3 regions of the Bradyrhizobium sp. USDA 4011 genome follow, and region 2 is predicted to be linked to each of the others. Evidence: riboswitches for the same ligand, from Rfam matches in the RefSeq annotation. Region 2 holds a riboswitch; each other region holds the start of a gene.
What was found. Region 2 has a riboswitch for cobalamin ahead of ACVW1C_RS05690 (DUF1636 family protein). Riboswitches for the same ligand answer to the same signal wherever they lie in the genome.

Region 1 (4,626 bases), 5.2 Mb from region 2:
GATGGAAGTCGGCGATGTTCAGCGTCGCTCCTCTCAGACTTAACTTTCGCCCGGCCTGCTAGGCCGGGCTTTTTTCTGTCGTGCAAGCTCGGTCGAGATGATCGAAAGCGCAACGCCCTATGAGCGGATCAGCGCCCTGGAGGAGAGAGCCAAGCGCAGGATCAACGACTTGGCCGATCAGATGCCGCGCGCAGTTGCCGGGCGGCGGCGACCATGTTGATCAGCGCCGGGCGAACCTCCTCCCATTTGCGCGTCTTCAGGCCACAGTCCGGATTGACCCAGAGCTGCGAATCCTGCAACCGCTGCCGAGCCAATGCCATCAGCTCCTTCATTTCCCCTACCTCGGGAATGCGTGGAGAATGGATGTCGTACACGCCCGGCCCGATCTGATTGGGATATTTGTAGTTCCTGAACGCGTCGAGCAGTTCCATCTTCGAACGCGACGTCTCGATCGAGATGACATCCGCATCCATTGCAGCAATGGCGTCGATGATGTCATTGAACTCAGAATAGCACATATGCGTATGAATCTGGGTTTGATCTGCAACGCCTGATGAGCAAATGCGGAAGCTGTCGACGGCCCATTGAAGGTAGGCCGCCCACTCCGATCGACGCAACGGCAATCCTTCGCGGAGGGCAGCTTCGTCGATCTGGATCATGCTCGCACCGGCTATCTCGAGATCGCGGACTTCGTCGCGTATCGCCAGTGCGATCTGCCGGCAGACCTCGCCTCTTGGAATATCATCGCGAACAAACGACCAGTTCAAGATCGTTACTGGCCCGGTCAACATCGCCTTCACCGGCTTGCTGGTCAGTGATTGCGCGTAGAGCCACCAATCCACAGTGATCGGTTTTGGCCGCGAAACATCTCCGAATAGGATCGGTGGCCTGACACAGCGCGAGCCATAGGATTGCACCCAACCATTCCTGGTGAATGCGAATCCGGCGAGTTTCTCGCCGAAGTACTGCACCATGTCATTGCGCTCAAACTCGCCGTGCACGAGCACGTCCAGACCAATATCCTCCTGCCAACGCAGAGCGCGCGCAGTCTCCTCCTTGAGGAATTTGTCGTACTTCTCGTCGCTCATGGCGCCTTGCGAATGTGTCGCGCGGGCATTACGGACCTCTGGGGTTTGCGGGAAGGATCCGATCGTCGTGGTGGGAAAGGCAGGTAGTCTAAAGCGCTTGCGTTGGATCTCGGCTCGACGGACAAATGGGCTGGCGCGCCGGCGCATGGCCTCGTCGATCGCTCGCATCCGCACCGCAAGATTGGCATCACGGATCTTTGGTGAAGTCCGACGGCCAGTCACGGCCGACTGCGATTCAGCAAGACTTTGAGCAACATTCTGATCACCCGCGAGTGCCCGCGCCAGGATCGCAAGCTCACGCATCTTCTGTACCGAAAAGGCAAGCCAACTCTTGAGATCGGATGCAAGTCCGGTCTCGAGTTCAACATCGACGGGCACATGGAGCAGCGAGCAGGACGGAGCGATCTGAACACGATCCCTGCCTAGCTTCGCAATGGCGGGATCCAGTTGCTGGCGGAGCGCCGACAGGTTCGACCGCCAAACATTTCGTCCGTCGACGACGCCGAGGGACATGACGAGATCACTTCGCCGAGCAGCAATGATCCGGTCCAACAGGTTCGGTGCGCGAACCAAATCCACGTGCAGTCCGGCAACGGGCATGTTCAAAGCTGTGTCCAGATTATCGCCGAGATCGCCGAAATAGGTCGCGACCATAATCTTGACGTTTGGTACTTCCCTGGCGAGCCGATCATAGACGTGCAGCAAAGATCTTCGCGTCCCCTCCTCCAGATCCAGGACCAGGCAGGGCTCGTCGCATTGAACCCAGTTTGCTCCCCTTTTGCCTAGTTCTTGCAGAACCTCGATGTAGACCGGTAATAGCTCATCCAGGAGTGACAGCGGCTGGAACGCAGGATCCGGACTCTTGCCAAGCTTCAAGAATGTGACCGGCCCGATCAGGACAGGGCGCGTCTGGAACCCCAGGGCCTTGGCTTCCTCATACTCCTCGATAGGCTTGCGAGAGGATAGGCGGAACGTCTGTCCCCGATGAAATTCAGGAACCATGTAGTGGTAGTTGGTGTCGAACCACTTGGTCATCTCCTGTGCGGGCGCGCCAAATCCGCCCGATCCGTGGCTGCAACTGGTATTCTGGCGATCGCATTGTGAACCGCGCGCCATGTCGAAGTACGTCTTGAGCGAAACCGATTCGATTTCCGACGCGTAGACTTCCGGGATGGCACCAACCATGACAGAGGTGTCGAGCACTTGGTCGTACAACGAAAAATCGTTGGACGGAATGACGGTGACACCGAGGGATTTTTGGCGAGCCCAGTTCGCAGCACGCAGGCCAGCTGCGTCCTCGAGCAATTGCTGTTCGCTGATTGCGCCGGTCCAGTAACTTTCAAGCGCGCGTTTGAGCTCGCGTCTCGGACCGATCCGAGGCGTTCCAAGCGTGGCAACCGGAAGGGAGAGAAGAGACATAGCGCTAACCCCGTAGTTGGGGGCAAAGGCGTTGGCGGACGCAAGCAGGATCGCCCCAGCGGCGGCGGCTTGGCGCACCACCGGGACACCCCGCCCGTGGACGTATATGTGGTCGAGGCAGGTCTCCTGGCTCGCGGGTCATCGCTGCTGTCCGGCCTTCCCGAAGCTGTACGGGCTTCAGTGACTTTGTTGGACAGCGGCTCGTCGCTTACAGTTGCGGGGGCAGCGCCGGCATGTTCACCGGCTTCCCTCTTAGCTCCGAATCCAGCGGGAGCGGAGAACCTCTACGATTTGGATTATCGGCAAGAGACCTCTTCCGTCAACCTCTAAGATGACTCTCTCACGTCACTGCCGCCATCATCAGTGATTCAAATGACCATTTAACGTCGAAAGTTGACCACGGTTGGAAGCCCCTCCAATAGATGCACTCTCCAATGTATGTGACGAAAGAATTGTCGAAGGCGCAAGTCACGGCGCTTCGAGTGGCATTTCGGTCTCTCGGCAGTCAAGAACCGCGCCAGGGACAAAACACCTGCGAAAACTCCATCGGGCATACCGGGCGCGCATATTGATCTGCGAACCAACCAATCCTGGTAGGCGATTTGCGGTCTCTGATGCCGATAATACTCGGGCATGCATATCGATTCACCTCAACGAACACCGGGATGCCCGCAATGACAACGGCTGTTCGGAGCGCCGTCGGCGTCCTTGCTGTCACCGCCTTTGCGGTCGGCCCGTTCGGGTGGCCTGGTAAGAGCGTTCATGAATCAATCCGTCAGACAGATGCTCTCGAGAATGTTGAGCAACTCGAGAGAAAGCTAGCGTGACTTGATCGTTTCTCGCTTGCCGGCTGTCGCGACTGGAAACGGCTCATCCAACCATGAATGCGGCGCCGAGGCAGCTGGATTGAGCAGACCGCAACATCGTGCGCGTAGGTAGAAACGCGCGCACCCTATCATCCGCCTGCCTGAGAACGCGCTTCTGACGATTCCACACGCCCGGCGGTGATGAGCGATTTTTGCTTATCATCAAATTACGAGCCGATAGCGATCGCAGGCGTTCGGGTGACCACACCGAACCAGACGGTTCAACAGCCCTCCAAAGTGCTTCCCGATTTCTCATCCGTAAATCGGCAGCGGCCTTCACTTGGCCCTCGAAGATCGGCGCGACAAAAACTGAACAAGCCCGAGCGGATCGGCTGAATGGAAACATAGAAACGAGCGTAGGTCGGAAAGCCGACAAACACTGCACGAATCTGGCGCGATTTGCCGGCTATTTCCTGGCACGAAGGATGCAAGCTCAAGGGTGCCCAGGCTTCTCCCCCTGGGCAGGTCCAGCACGGCAAATTGGGGTTGTAGCTGGCCCACTGAAGTTAGCGGCGCGTGACTCGAGTGGACAGACAGCGCCTGCTCGCGCGGGACATCGGCGGTGCCCGCGCCACGTTGCCGCTAACTTCTTCAATCGAGCATAGCATCGAGGGCTGCCGCTTTGACGTGTGGATGAAAAACCGATGGTCCGGCCGTTATGAAGAGAATGTCTGCAAGAGGCGTGCTTTGTCTCTGTCAATCGCTAGTTTTCCTTGCTGGGCTGGTTGCGACGGGCAACACTGCGCGAGCCGGCGAAAGCGCGCTTGTCGAACGAGTCAAGTCAACCTGGCGAGCGCGAGACGGTGAGACAATCGAGCACATTGTCTCCAAAGTTTCGAAAGTGGCGCAATTCGTCCCTCGAAACTGGGGAATCGCCGAAGGCATCGACCACACTGAGTATGTTTACCTTTCCTGGACCAGGCATCAGGATAACAGATCAGACGAACATTACGTTATTACATGGAAGGTCGGGACCGACGGAAAGATTGAAGTTGCGTCTCCCTATGCAAAGGCTATCGAATTCGGCTGGCGCGCCCTGGCGCTTTCACTCATCGCCAGTGAAGTCACCGACGGCGAAAAAGACGCAAACCTTCGTTTTCTGCATGATCCGGTCAATTTCAACTTTGTCACGACCGCGCAAGGCAAGCTCGGCGATCTGCTCCGACGCGGCCGCTGTCACATCATCGAACCTGTAGTCGTGGATTACGTTGAGGCGGCGAATGACAAGCCGACCGAGAAAGCGGACCGGTGGC
Region 2 (4,626 bases):
CCCAGCCTTGCGCGCGCAGAAAGGCGAGGTCGCCGCGGGTCGATTTCGAGCCGGGCAGGATGACGAGCTTCGCGTCGCCCGGAATGGCTTCGCCCGGCCGCACCATCACGAGATCGACGCCGGGTTCGAGCTTTAGCGGATCGAGGTCGTCGAAATTGGCGATCCGCGACAGCGCCAGAAACGCGATCTTGCACTGACCGGGCTTGCGCGCCTCGCCAAGCCCGAGTGCGTCTTCGGCCGGAAGCTCGCCGGCGCGAACGAACCAGGGCAGCACGCCGAAGGCGCGCCAGCCGGTGCGGGCTTCGATCAGCCGGTAGCCGTCGTCGAACAACGTCGGATCGCCGCGGAATTTGTTGATGACAAAGCCCTGGATCATCGCGGCATCATCGGGATCGATCACCGCCTGGATGCCGACGAGCTGCGCGATCACGCCGCCGCGGTCGATGTCGCCGACCAAGACCACGGGCACGCCAGCTTTGCGCGCAAAGCCCATGTTGGCGATATCGGACTTGCGCAGATTGACCTCGGCGGGGCTGCCGGCGCCTTCGACCAGCACGAGGTCGGCGCGCTGTTTCAGGCGCCCAAAGCTCTCCAGCACCGCGCCCATCAGCGACGGCTTCATGGCGGCATATTCGCGCGCGCGTGCGGTCGCGATCCGTTTGCCGTGCACGATGACCTGGGCGCCGAGGTCGGTCTCGGGCTTCAGCAGCACCGGGTTCATGTCGGTGTGCGGCTCGACGCCGGCGGCAAGCGCTTGCAGCGCCTGCGCGCGCCCGATCTCGCCGCCGTCGACGGTCACGGCGGCGTTGTTGGACATATTCTGCGGCTTGAAGGGCAGCACGCGCAGGCCGCGTCGTCTCGCGGAACGCGCGAGGCCGGCGACGATGAGCGACTTGCCCACGTCCGAGCCGGCTCCCTGGATCATCAATGCGCGCGCCATGGTGCTGACAGTCAGAACTCGACGCCCGGCTGGGCCTTGATGCCGGAGCGGAACGGATGTTTCACCAATGTCATCTCGGTGACGAGGTCGGCAATCTCGATCAGCTCCTCCTTGGCGTTGCGTCCGGTGAGCACGACATGCGTCATCGGCGGCTTCGACGTGGTCAGGAACTCGACGACATCGGCGATCGCCAGATAGTCATACCGAAGCGCGATGTTGATCTCGTCGAGCACCACCATCCGCAGGCTCGGATCCGCGATCAGCTGCTTGGCTTTTTCCCAGCCGGCCTGCGCCGCCGCGATGTCGCGGGCGCGGTCCTGCGTCTCCCAGGTAAAGCCTTCGCCCATCGCATGGAATTGACAGAGATCGCCGAAATGCCTGGTGAGCAGCCGGCGCTCGCCGGTATCCCAGGCGCCCTTGATGAATTGCACCACGGCGCAGGGAAAGCCGTGCGCCACGCAGCGCACGATCATGCCGAAGGCGGAGGAGGATTTTCCTTTGCCGGCGCCGGTATGAACGATGATCAGGCCCTTTTCACCGCTCTTGGTCGCCATGATCTTGTCGCGGGCGACCTTCTTTTTCGCCATTTTGGCCGCATGGCGTGCATCCAGCGAAGGGTCGGTGCCGACGTCGCCATCGTCAGCGTCGTTTCCATCAGAAATCATCACGTTCCTTCGGCTTGACAAGTGCGAGGCCAGGACGAATGGTGGCCATGCGTTGGTTCCTGTCCTACGACAGGCGAAGAGGGAATGCGATAGGGCTTGGACCGCAAGGTTTGCCCGAAGCGCAGCCGCCCCCGCGACCGTGACCGGAGAGATGCCCAAGCCACTGATTCCCTGATGGAGTCGGGAAGGTGGGCATCACGGGAGAAATCCTACTCCGCAAGCCGGGAGACCTGCCGACGCAGTGTGTTTGAGACCGGCGGACGGGGTGTTCCGCGACGGGGAACGAACCTGCTCACGTCAGGTTCGTGTGCCTCATCGCTTCCCGCAGTCAATCCAGGAAGGGCGATGAGCGTTACACTTCATGTCTGTATCACCTGTCGCGCCGGCCAGACGCTGGCCGAAGGCGACCTCGCGCCCGGTGCGCGCCTGCATGCCGCGCTTGTTGAGGCCGGCGTGCCCGATGACGTCAATCTGGTTCCGGTCGAATGCCTGTCGGCTTGCAGCCAGGGCTGCTCGGTCGCACTCAGCGCGCCGGGGCGATGGTCCTATGTCTACGGCCGCCTGTCCGCTGACAATGCCGGGGATGTGATCGCCGGCGCCTCCGCCTATGCCGCGGCGCCCGACGGCATCGTGCCGTGGCGCAGCCGCCCGGAAATCTTTCGCAAGCAATCGCTTGCCCGCATTCCGCCCATCGCCGTCGTGCCGGAGGCCGCAGAATGATGACGCTCGCCAAGGTTCCGGTCACCGTCGTGACCGGCTTTCTCGGGTCCGGCAAGACGACGTTGATTCAGCATCTGATCCGGAATGCCAACGGCAAGAAGCTCGCGGTGCTGGTGAACGAATTCGGCAGCGAAGGCGTCGACGGCGAGATCCTGAAGTCCTGCGCCGACGCCAATTGCCCGACCGAGAACATCGTCGAGCTCGCCAATGGCTGCATCTGCTGCACCGTCGCCGACGATTTCATCCCGGCCATGGAGCAGTTGCTCGCGCGCCCTGTGAGGCCCGATCACATTGTGATCGAGACGTCGGGTCTCGCGCTGCCGAAGCCGTTGCTGAAGGCGTTCGACTGGCCGGAGATCCGCTCGCGGATCACGGTCGACGGCGTGATCGCGCTGGCCGATGCGGAGGCCGTTGCCGCCGGCCGCTTTGCGCCTGATCCCGCCGCGGTGGATGCGCAGCGCGCGGCCGACGACAATCTCGATCACGAGACGCCGCTGTCCGAAGTGTTCGAGGACCAGATCGCCTGTGCCGATATCGTGCTGCTGACCAAGGCCGATCTCGCCGGAGCCGAGGGCATCAAGGCGGCCAAGGCAGTGATCGCGGCCGAGATGCCGCGCGAGGTGCCGATGTTGCCCATCGTCGACGGCGCCATCGACGCCCGCGTGATCCTCGGTCTTGAAGCCGCGGCAGAGGACGACCTCGCGTCCCGGCCGTCCCACCATGACGGCGAGGACGACCACGAGCACAACGACTTCAATTCCGTGGTGATCGATCTTCCGGAGATCGCCGATGTCGATGCGCTCGTCGCCTCGATCAAGGGGCTGGCACGCGAGCAGAACGTGCTGCGCGCCAAGGGCTATATCGCGGTCGAAGGCAAGCCGATGCGGTTGCTCGTGCAATCGGTCGGCGAGCGGGTGAGGCATCAGTTCGACATGCCCTGGGGCGCGCGGGCGCGGCAGTCGAAGCTCGTCGTGATCGGCGAACACGGCGACATCGATGAAGCCGCGATCCGGGCGCGACTAGGTGTCTGATGCACGTCGTCTTCCGCGAGAGCCGCGGCCTTGAGGAGACCGCGACGCCAAGGGACCTCGGCCAGGATCCGGCCGATCTCGTGGTGTTGTCGTTTTCCGACAGCGATCTCGCCGCGTTCGCGGCCGGCTGGCGGCGGGGCCGCGCCGCGCTGCCGTCGCTGCGGCTCGCCAATCTCGCGGAGCTGCGCCACCCGCTGTCGGTCGATACCTATATCGAGCGAACGCTGTCGCAGGCGCGCGGCATCCTGGTGCGGCTGATCGGCGGCGAGCCCTATTGGTCGTACGGGCTGGCCGCGGTGCATCGTCTGGCGAAGGAACATGGCATCGCCCTGGTGGTGCTGCCGGCGGATGGCCGCGACGATTTGCGGCTGGATGAATTTTCAACGCTGCCGGTCTCGACGCTCCGGCGGCTCAAGGTGCTGTGCGACAAGGGCGGCCCGGTTGCCGCACAGGCCGTGATCGCGCAACTGGCGCTGGCGTCTGGCCTTTATGCCGGGCCGGTCGTCGGCGAGATCGATCTTCCCGAGATCGGCGTCTACGATTCGCGGCGCGGTGCCGTTGCGGCGCTGCCGGCATCGGATGGCCGGCCGCTTGTGCTGGTGACTTTCTATCGCTCCTATCTGGCGGCCGGCGATACGGCACCGGTCGATGCATTGATCGATGCCTTGCGCGCGAAGGGATTCGATGCCCACGGCGTGTTCGTCACCTCGTTGAAGGCGGCGGGCGCCGCCGATTGGCTGCGCGCTCAGTTCGCGCAATGCAGCCCGGCCGCCATCGTCAACGTGACCGCGTTCTCCGCGGCGGGTGACGACGGTACGACGCCGTTCGATGCCGCATCGTGCCCGGTGTTCCAGGTCGCTCTGTCGACGGCGCAGCGTGAGGATTGGGCCTTGTCGCTGCGCGGCCTGTCGCCCAGCGATCTCGCGATGCATGTGGTGTTGCCGGAGGTCGACGGCCGCCTGTTCACAGGTGTCGTGAGCTTCAAATCGCCCGGTGAGCGCGATCCCGATCTGCAGTTCGCGCATCTTGCGCATCGGCCGGATGCCGAGCGCGTCGCAGCGGTCGCTGCCCGCGTGGCAGCCTGGCATCGGCTTGCCGGCAAGCCGCCGCAGGAGAAGCAGCTCGCGCTCGTACTCTCGAACTATCCCGGTCGTCCGCATCAGATCGCGCATGCCGTTGGTCTTGATGCGCTTGCCTCGCTGGAGGTGTTGCTGACCGATCTTGCGGCCGCAGGCTTTGATCTCACGCCAGTGGGGTCCGTGGGCAATGT
Region 3 (4,626 bases), 3.5 Mb from region 2:
CCGGATAGCTCAAAACGTCGCGCCAGCCTTGACCATGTAGGTGCGGCCGGGCAGCGGATAGGCCGAGAAGCGGCCGGCCGTGAACGAGCTCGCGATGGCGTAGTCGTAGTAGAGCGCGTTGAACAGATTGTTCACGCTCAGCGACCAGAAGAAGCGGTCGTATTGCCCGCTGAGCTTGAGATCGGCGGTGGCGTTGCCGGGAATCCGGTTCTGGGTGTTGGCCTGGTCGTTGTCCATGATGCGCGAGCTCCAGGCCCGCACCGTGGCATCGAACACCAGATAGTTCTGCCAGATATTCCAGGTCACGCCGAGATTGCCGGTATAGCGCGACACCAGCGGCACGTCGTTGCCGGTCCACATGCCTTCGCGGAAGACGGCGCGGGTGATCGCCATGCCGCCGCGCAACGTCACGGTGTCGCTGACCTTGAGCGAGGCGCTGGTCTCGGAGCCGTAGCGGCGGGTGGGGTCGAGGTTGACGTTGTAGAACAGCACCGGGTTGAAATGGATCTCGTTCTCGAGATCCATCAGATAGACGCTGGTCTGGACCTGAAACAGGTTGGTCTTGACGCGGAACCCGCCCTCGACGTCCTGCGATGTCTGGGTTCTGAGCTGGAAGTTTTGCGGGATCGGGGCGAAGGTCAGCGGATCGAATGACGGACCCGACGCGACGCGCTCGTCGACGTCGGGCGTGCGGAATGCGCGCGCGGCGCGGCCGAATACCGAGAAGGTGTCGGTGAAGCGATGCTCGGCGCCGACATGCAGCGCGTATTGGGTCTCGTTGCTGTCGAGCGGCGCCGCCTGCGCGTCGAAGGCGAACGGTGCGTTCGGGTCGTAGCGGTCGCGTGCCGAGACGCTGGTATTCTGGACGCGCGCGCCGTACGAGAAATCGGTGGTCGGCAGCACGCCCAGTGTATGCTGCCAGTAGCCGGCCACGGTCTGCTGCTCGATATTGTAGATGTGGTAGGGATCGACGCCCTGATAGGCGCCGCGTGCCTCACGGAACGTCGAGTCGTAATAGTCGATGCCGGTCAGGACCGTGGACGGCATTCCCAGCATCACGTTCTTGACGCTGAGCCGCGGCGTGATCGACCAGGTCTGTAGCGCGGCATCATTATAGGTCGAGGCGAAGCTGATGGTCGGCACGGTGCCGAAGAAGCCGCTTTGCGTCTCGCGCTGGCGCCAGCCGCCGTCGACGATAAGGTCGACGCCGTTCATCAGCGTCTTGGTGAAGCCGGTGGTGACGCTGGCGGTTTGCTGATTGGCATAGTCAAACGGCGTCGCTGCGCCTCTGCGATTGGTGAGCAGCTCGTTGACGCCGATCGACGGATCGACCAGTCGTCCGCCGGGCAGGCCGAGCTTCTGGTCGCTGCCGGTGACGGTGAGGAAGGCGGTGAGGTCCGATGTCGTGTAGTTGACGTTGCCGACGGCGTTGCGCTGGTCGAGCGCGTTGTTGACGCGGTAGCCGTCGGACTTGATGCCGTTGCCGTAGAACGAGGTCGACCACGGGCCGGAATTGAGCGCCGCGGACACCGCGGCCATGCGGGTGTTGAACGAGCCGAACCCGCCTTCGGCCCGTATCGTCGCCGGTGGACCGCCAGCGCCGGTCTTGGTGATGATGTTGACCACGCCGCCCACCGCGTTGTCGCCGTAGAGCACCGCGCCGCTGTTGCCGCGCGTGATCTCGACGCGTTCGATCGAATCGAGCGGGATCGTGGTGAGATCGAAGCCGGCCTTGTCGACGTCGTTGAGCCGTCGGCCGTTGAGCAGGAACAGGGTGTTGTCGGAGGCGAATGCGCCGAAGCCGCGCAGGTCGACCGCGGTCTTGGCGCCGTTCGGGCCGCCATAAAGCGATTGCAGCTGCACGCCCGGCACCTGCGCGAGAATCTCGGGCAGCGACTGCACCGGCGAATGCGCGATGTCGTCGGCGGTGATCACGGTCGAGGAAGAGCCGACAATGCCGGCGAACTGGCGGCCGCCGCCGCCGGTGCCGCCCGTTCCGGTGGCCGGTCCGGTCCCTGTCGAGCCCGATCCGCTCCCGCTGCCCTGTCCTGTGCCCGGCGCCGGGCGGCGCGGGGCCGGCGCTTCGTCCGCGGCCGGCCTGGCGCGCGTGACATTCTGGTCGCCCGGCTTGGTGATTTCGATGGCTGGCAGCTGATCGGGAGAGGGCGCCTGCTGCGCCCGTGCGGTCGAGAGAACGATTGTCGGCACGATCATCGTCGACGCGAGCAGAAGCGCGCGGCGGCGCCGGGAAGAAGAGTTGGAGAACATCTAGGTGAGACCTCGGTAACGTCAGTGGCACGTCACCGCGAACCAGTCTCACCATCGTGCTCGCAGGCTCAGCTGCTTGCAGCCTCAGGTGAAGCTCATGCCTGTACTCCCCGACCGGCATCTTCGCGTGTGACCACGGCTGACGGCAGGTCTCCTGGCTCGCGGGTCGTTACCCTTCGTCGCCTTCCCAGGACCGAGACTCCCAGTGGCCTGTGACGAAGGATTCACCGCATACAGTTGCGGGGGCAGCCGCGGCGTTGAGGAGGTTTCCCCGCACCGCATTCCCTTTTCATCTCATGAAAGAACCGTCATGTTCATCTAGGGTTCGGCCGGGCGGCAAAGTCAATCCGGCGGACGTCGGGCGGGGACGACGCGGCCACGGTTTCTGTCGAGTGTCGCTTGTCTGCCACGGCGATCGCTGTAAGAGCATGGATCCAATGAACGTGCAGGATTTTGCCTTGGCGGCCGAGGTCGCGGCGCGGCGCCGGTGGGGCGCTACCGCGGCGCTGCTCGCGCTCGTGGTCCTGCTGCTGGTGCTCTCGCTCGGCATCGGGCCGGTGCGGCTGTCGCCGCTTGCGGTGATCGAGGCGCTGTTCGGCGGCGGCAGCGACGTGGCGCAGGTGATCGTGCGCGAGATCCGGCTGCCGCGCACCATCCTGGCGTTCGCGATCGGCGGTATTCTCGGGCTATCGGGCGCAGCGCTGCAGGGCCTGCTGCGCAATCCGCTGGCCTCGCCGTCGTTGTTCGGCGCGCCGCAATCTGCGGCATTCGGTGCGGTGCTGGTGATTGCGCTGGGCCTCGCCGATGTGCGCTCCTACGCGCTGCCGGTGGTGGCGATCATCGCCGCGTTCGGTTCGGTGCTCGCGCTGCTGGCGATTGCCGGCCGCAATGCCGGGCTTTTGATCCTGATCCTCGCGGGACTCGCGATCTCGAGCTTTGCGGGGGCGGCGACGGCGCTGGTGATGAATCTCTCCAGCAATCCGTTCGTGGTGCTGGAGATCGCATTCTGGCTGCTCGGTTCGCTGGAGGACCGCAGCTTCCAGCACGTGGCGCTGGCGCTGCCCTTCATCATCGCGGGCGCGGCCATCCTGCTCAGCCAGGCGAGCGCCTTCCGTGCGCTGACGCTCGGCGAGGAAGCCGCGCAGAGTCTCGGCGTCGATGTCGGGCGGCTAAGGTTGCTCGTGATCGCGGGTGTTGCGCTCGGCGTCGGCGGCGCGGTCGCGGTCACCGGCACGATCGGCTTCATCGGTCTCGTCGCACCGCACCTGATGCGCCCTCTGATCGGTCACGATCCGGCGCGGCTGCTGGTGCCGAGCGCGCTCACCGGATCGGCGTTGCTGCTCGCCGCCGATATCGCGGTGCGCATCATCCCCTCGACGTCGGATATCAAGGTCGGCGTGCTGACCTCGATCATCGGCGTGCCGTTCTTCCTCTATCTGATCATGCGCGAACGCCGCGCGCTCGGCGGAGGCGTGGCATGACGCTGCTCTCCGCCACCGCGCTCAATGCCTCGCTCGGCAGCCGCAAGGTGCTGCACGATGTCTCGCTGTCGCTGGAAGCGGGCCATCTGGTTGCGCTGGTCGGCCCGAACGGCGCCGGCAAGACCACGCTGCTGCGCGCACTCGCCGGGCTGATTCCATCCGACGGCGAGATCCGGATCGCCGGCGACGCGCTGGCCTCGCTGCCGCTGCGCGAGCGGGCGAAGCGTTTCGCCTATTTGCCGCAGGGGCACATGGTGCACTGGCCGCTGCCGGCGCGCGATATCGTCGCGCTCGGCCGCTATCCGCATGGCGCGACCGATCCGGCGCGGTTGTCGCCGAGGGATATGGAGGCGGTGCTGCGCGCGATGCAGGCGGTCGACGTCACTGAATTCAGCGACCGCCGTGTCACTGAGTTGTCCGGCGGCGAACGCAGCCGCGTCGCACTGGCCCGGGTGCTAGCGGTGGAGGCGCCGGTGATCCTCGCCGACGAGCCGACCGCCTCGCTCGATCCGCGTCACCAGATCGACGTGATGCAGAAGCTGCGCAACGTCGCCGACACCGGCGTGCTGGTCATCGTGGTGACCCACGATCTCGGGCTCGCCGCGCGCTTTGCCAACCATGTGCTGGTGCTGTCGGAGGGGCGGCTGTCGGCGCAAGGCGCGCCTGCTGAGGCGTTGTCCGAGAATGTTCTGGCCCGCGTGTTCCGGGTCAGCGCCTACCGCACCGAATTTCAGCGCGAGGCCGTCATCGTGCCATGGGCCGACGTGTGATGGGGATGCGGCGTCTCGCAGCGGTGGCCGCAGCGGCATGGCTGATGTCGTATGCAGCCGCGTCCGCCGCCGGACCGCGCATCGTCTCGATGAACGTCTGCAACGAC

Region 1: another riboswitch for cobalamin. It lies ahead of metE (5-methyltetrahydropteroyltriglutamate--homocysteine S-methyltransferase); the one in region 2 lies ahead of ACVW1C_RS05690 (DUF1636 family protein).
Region 3: another riboswitch for cobalamin. It lies ahead of ACVW1C_RS22155 (TonB-dependent receptor); the one in region 2 lies ahead of ACVW1C_RS05690 (DUF1636 family protein).

What each region holds. Positions count from the first base shown of each region.
Region 1 covers NZ_JBSSGG010000001.1:6,348,826-6,353,451, reverse strand. The annotation lists gene metE (5-methyltetrahydropteroyltriglutamate--homocysteine S-methyltransferase) at 162-2,507, opposite strand; cobalamin riboswitch at 2,607-2,808, opposite strand; gene ACVW1C_RS29965 (nodulate formation efficiency C protein) at 4,215-4,626, shown strand, end outside.
Region 2 covers NZ_JBSSGG010000001.1:1,185,290-1,189,915, reverse strand. The annotation lists gene ACVW1C_RS05700 (cobyric acid synthase) at 1-940, opposite strand, end outside; gene cobO (cob(I)yrinic acid a,c-diamide adenosyltransferase) at 952-1,605, opposite strand; cobalamin riboswitch at 1,642-1,857, shown strand; gene ACVW1C_RS05690 (DUF1636 family protein) at 1,951-2,325, shown strand; gene cobW (cobalamin biosynthesis protein CobW) at 2,322-3,356, shown strand; partial or broken gene cobN (cobaltochelatase subunit CobN) at 3,356-4,626, shown strand, end outside.
Region 3 covers NZ_JBSSGG010000001.1:4,732,686-4,737,311, forward strand. The annotation lists gene ACVW1C_RS22155 (TonB-dependent receptor) at 10-2,214, opposite strand; cobalamin riboswitch at 2,396-2,593, opposite strand; gene ACVW1C_RS22160 (FecCD family ABC transporter permease) at 2,706-3,749, shown strand; gene ACVW1C_RS22165 (ABC transporter ATP-binding protein) at 3,746-4,519, shown strand; gene ACVW1C_RS22170 (ABC transporter substrate-binding protein) at 4,564-4,626, shown strand, end outside.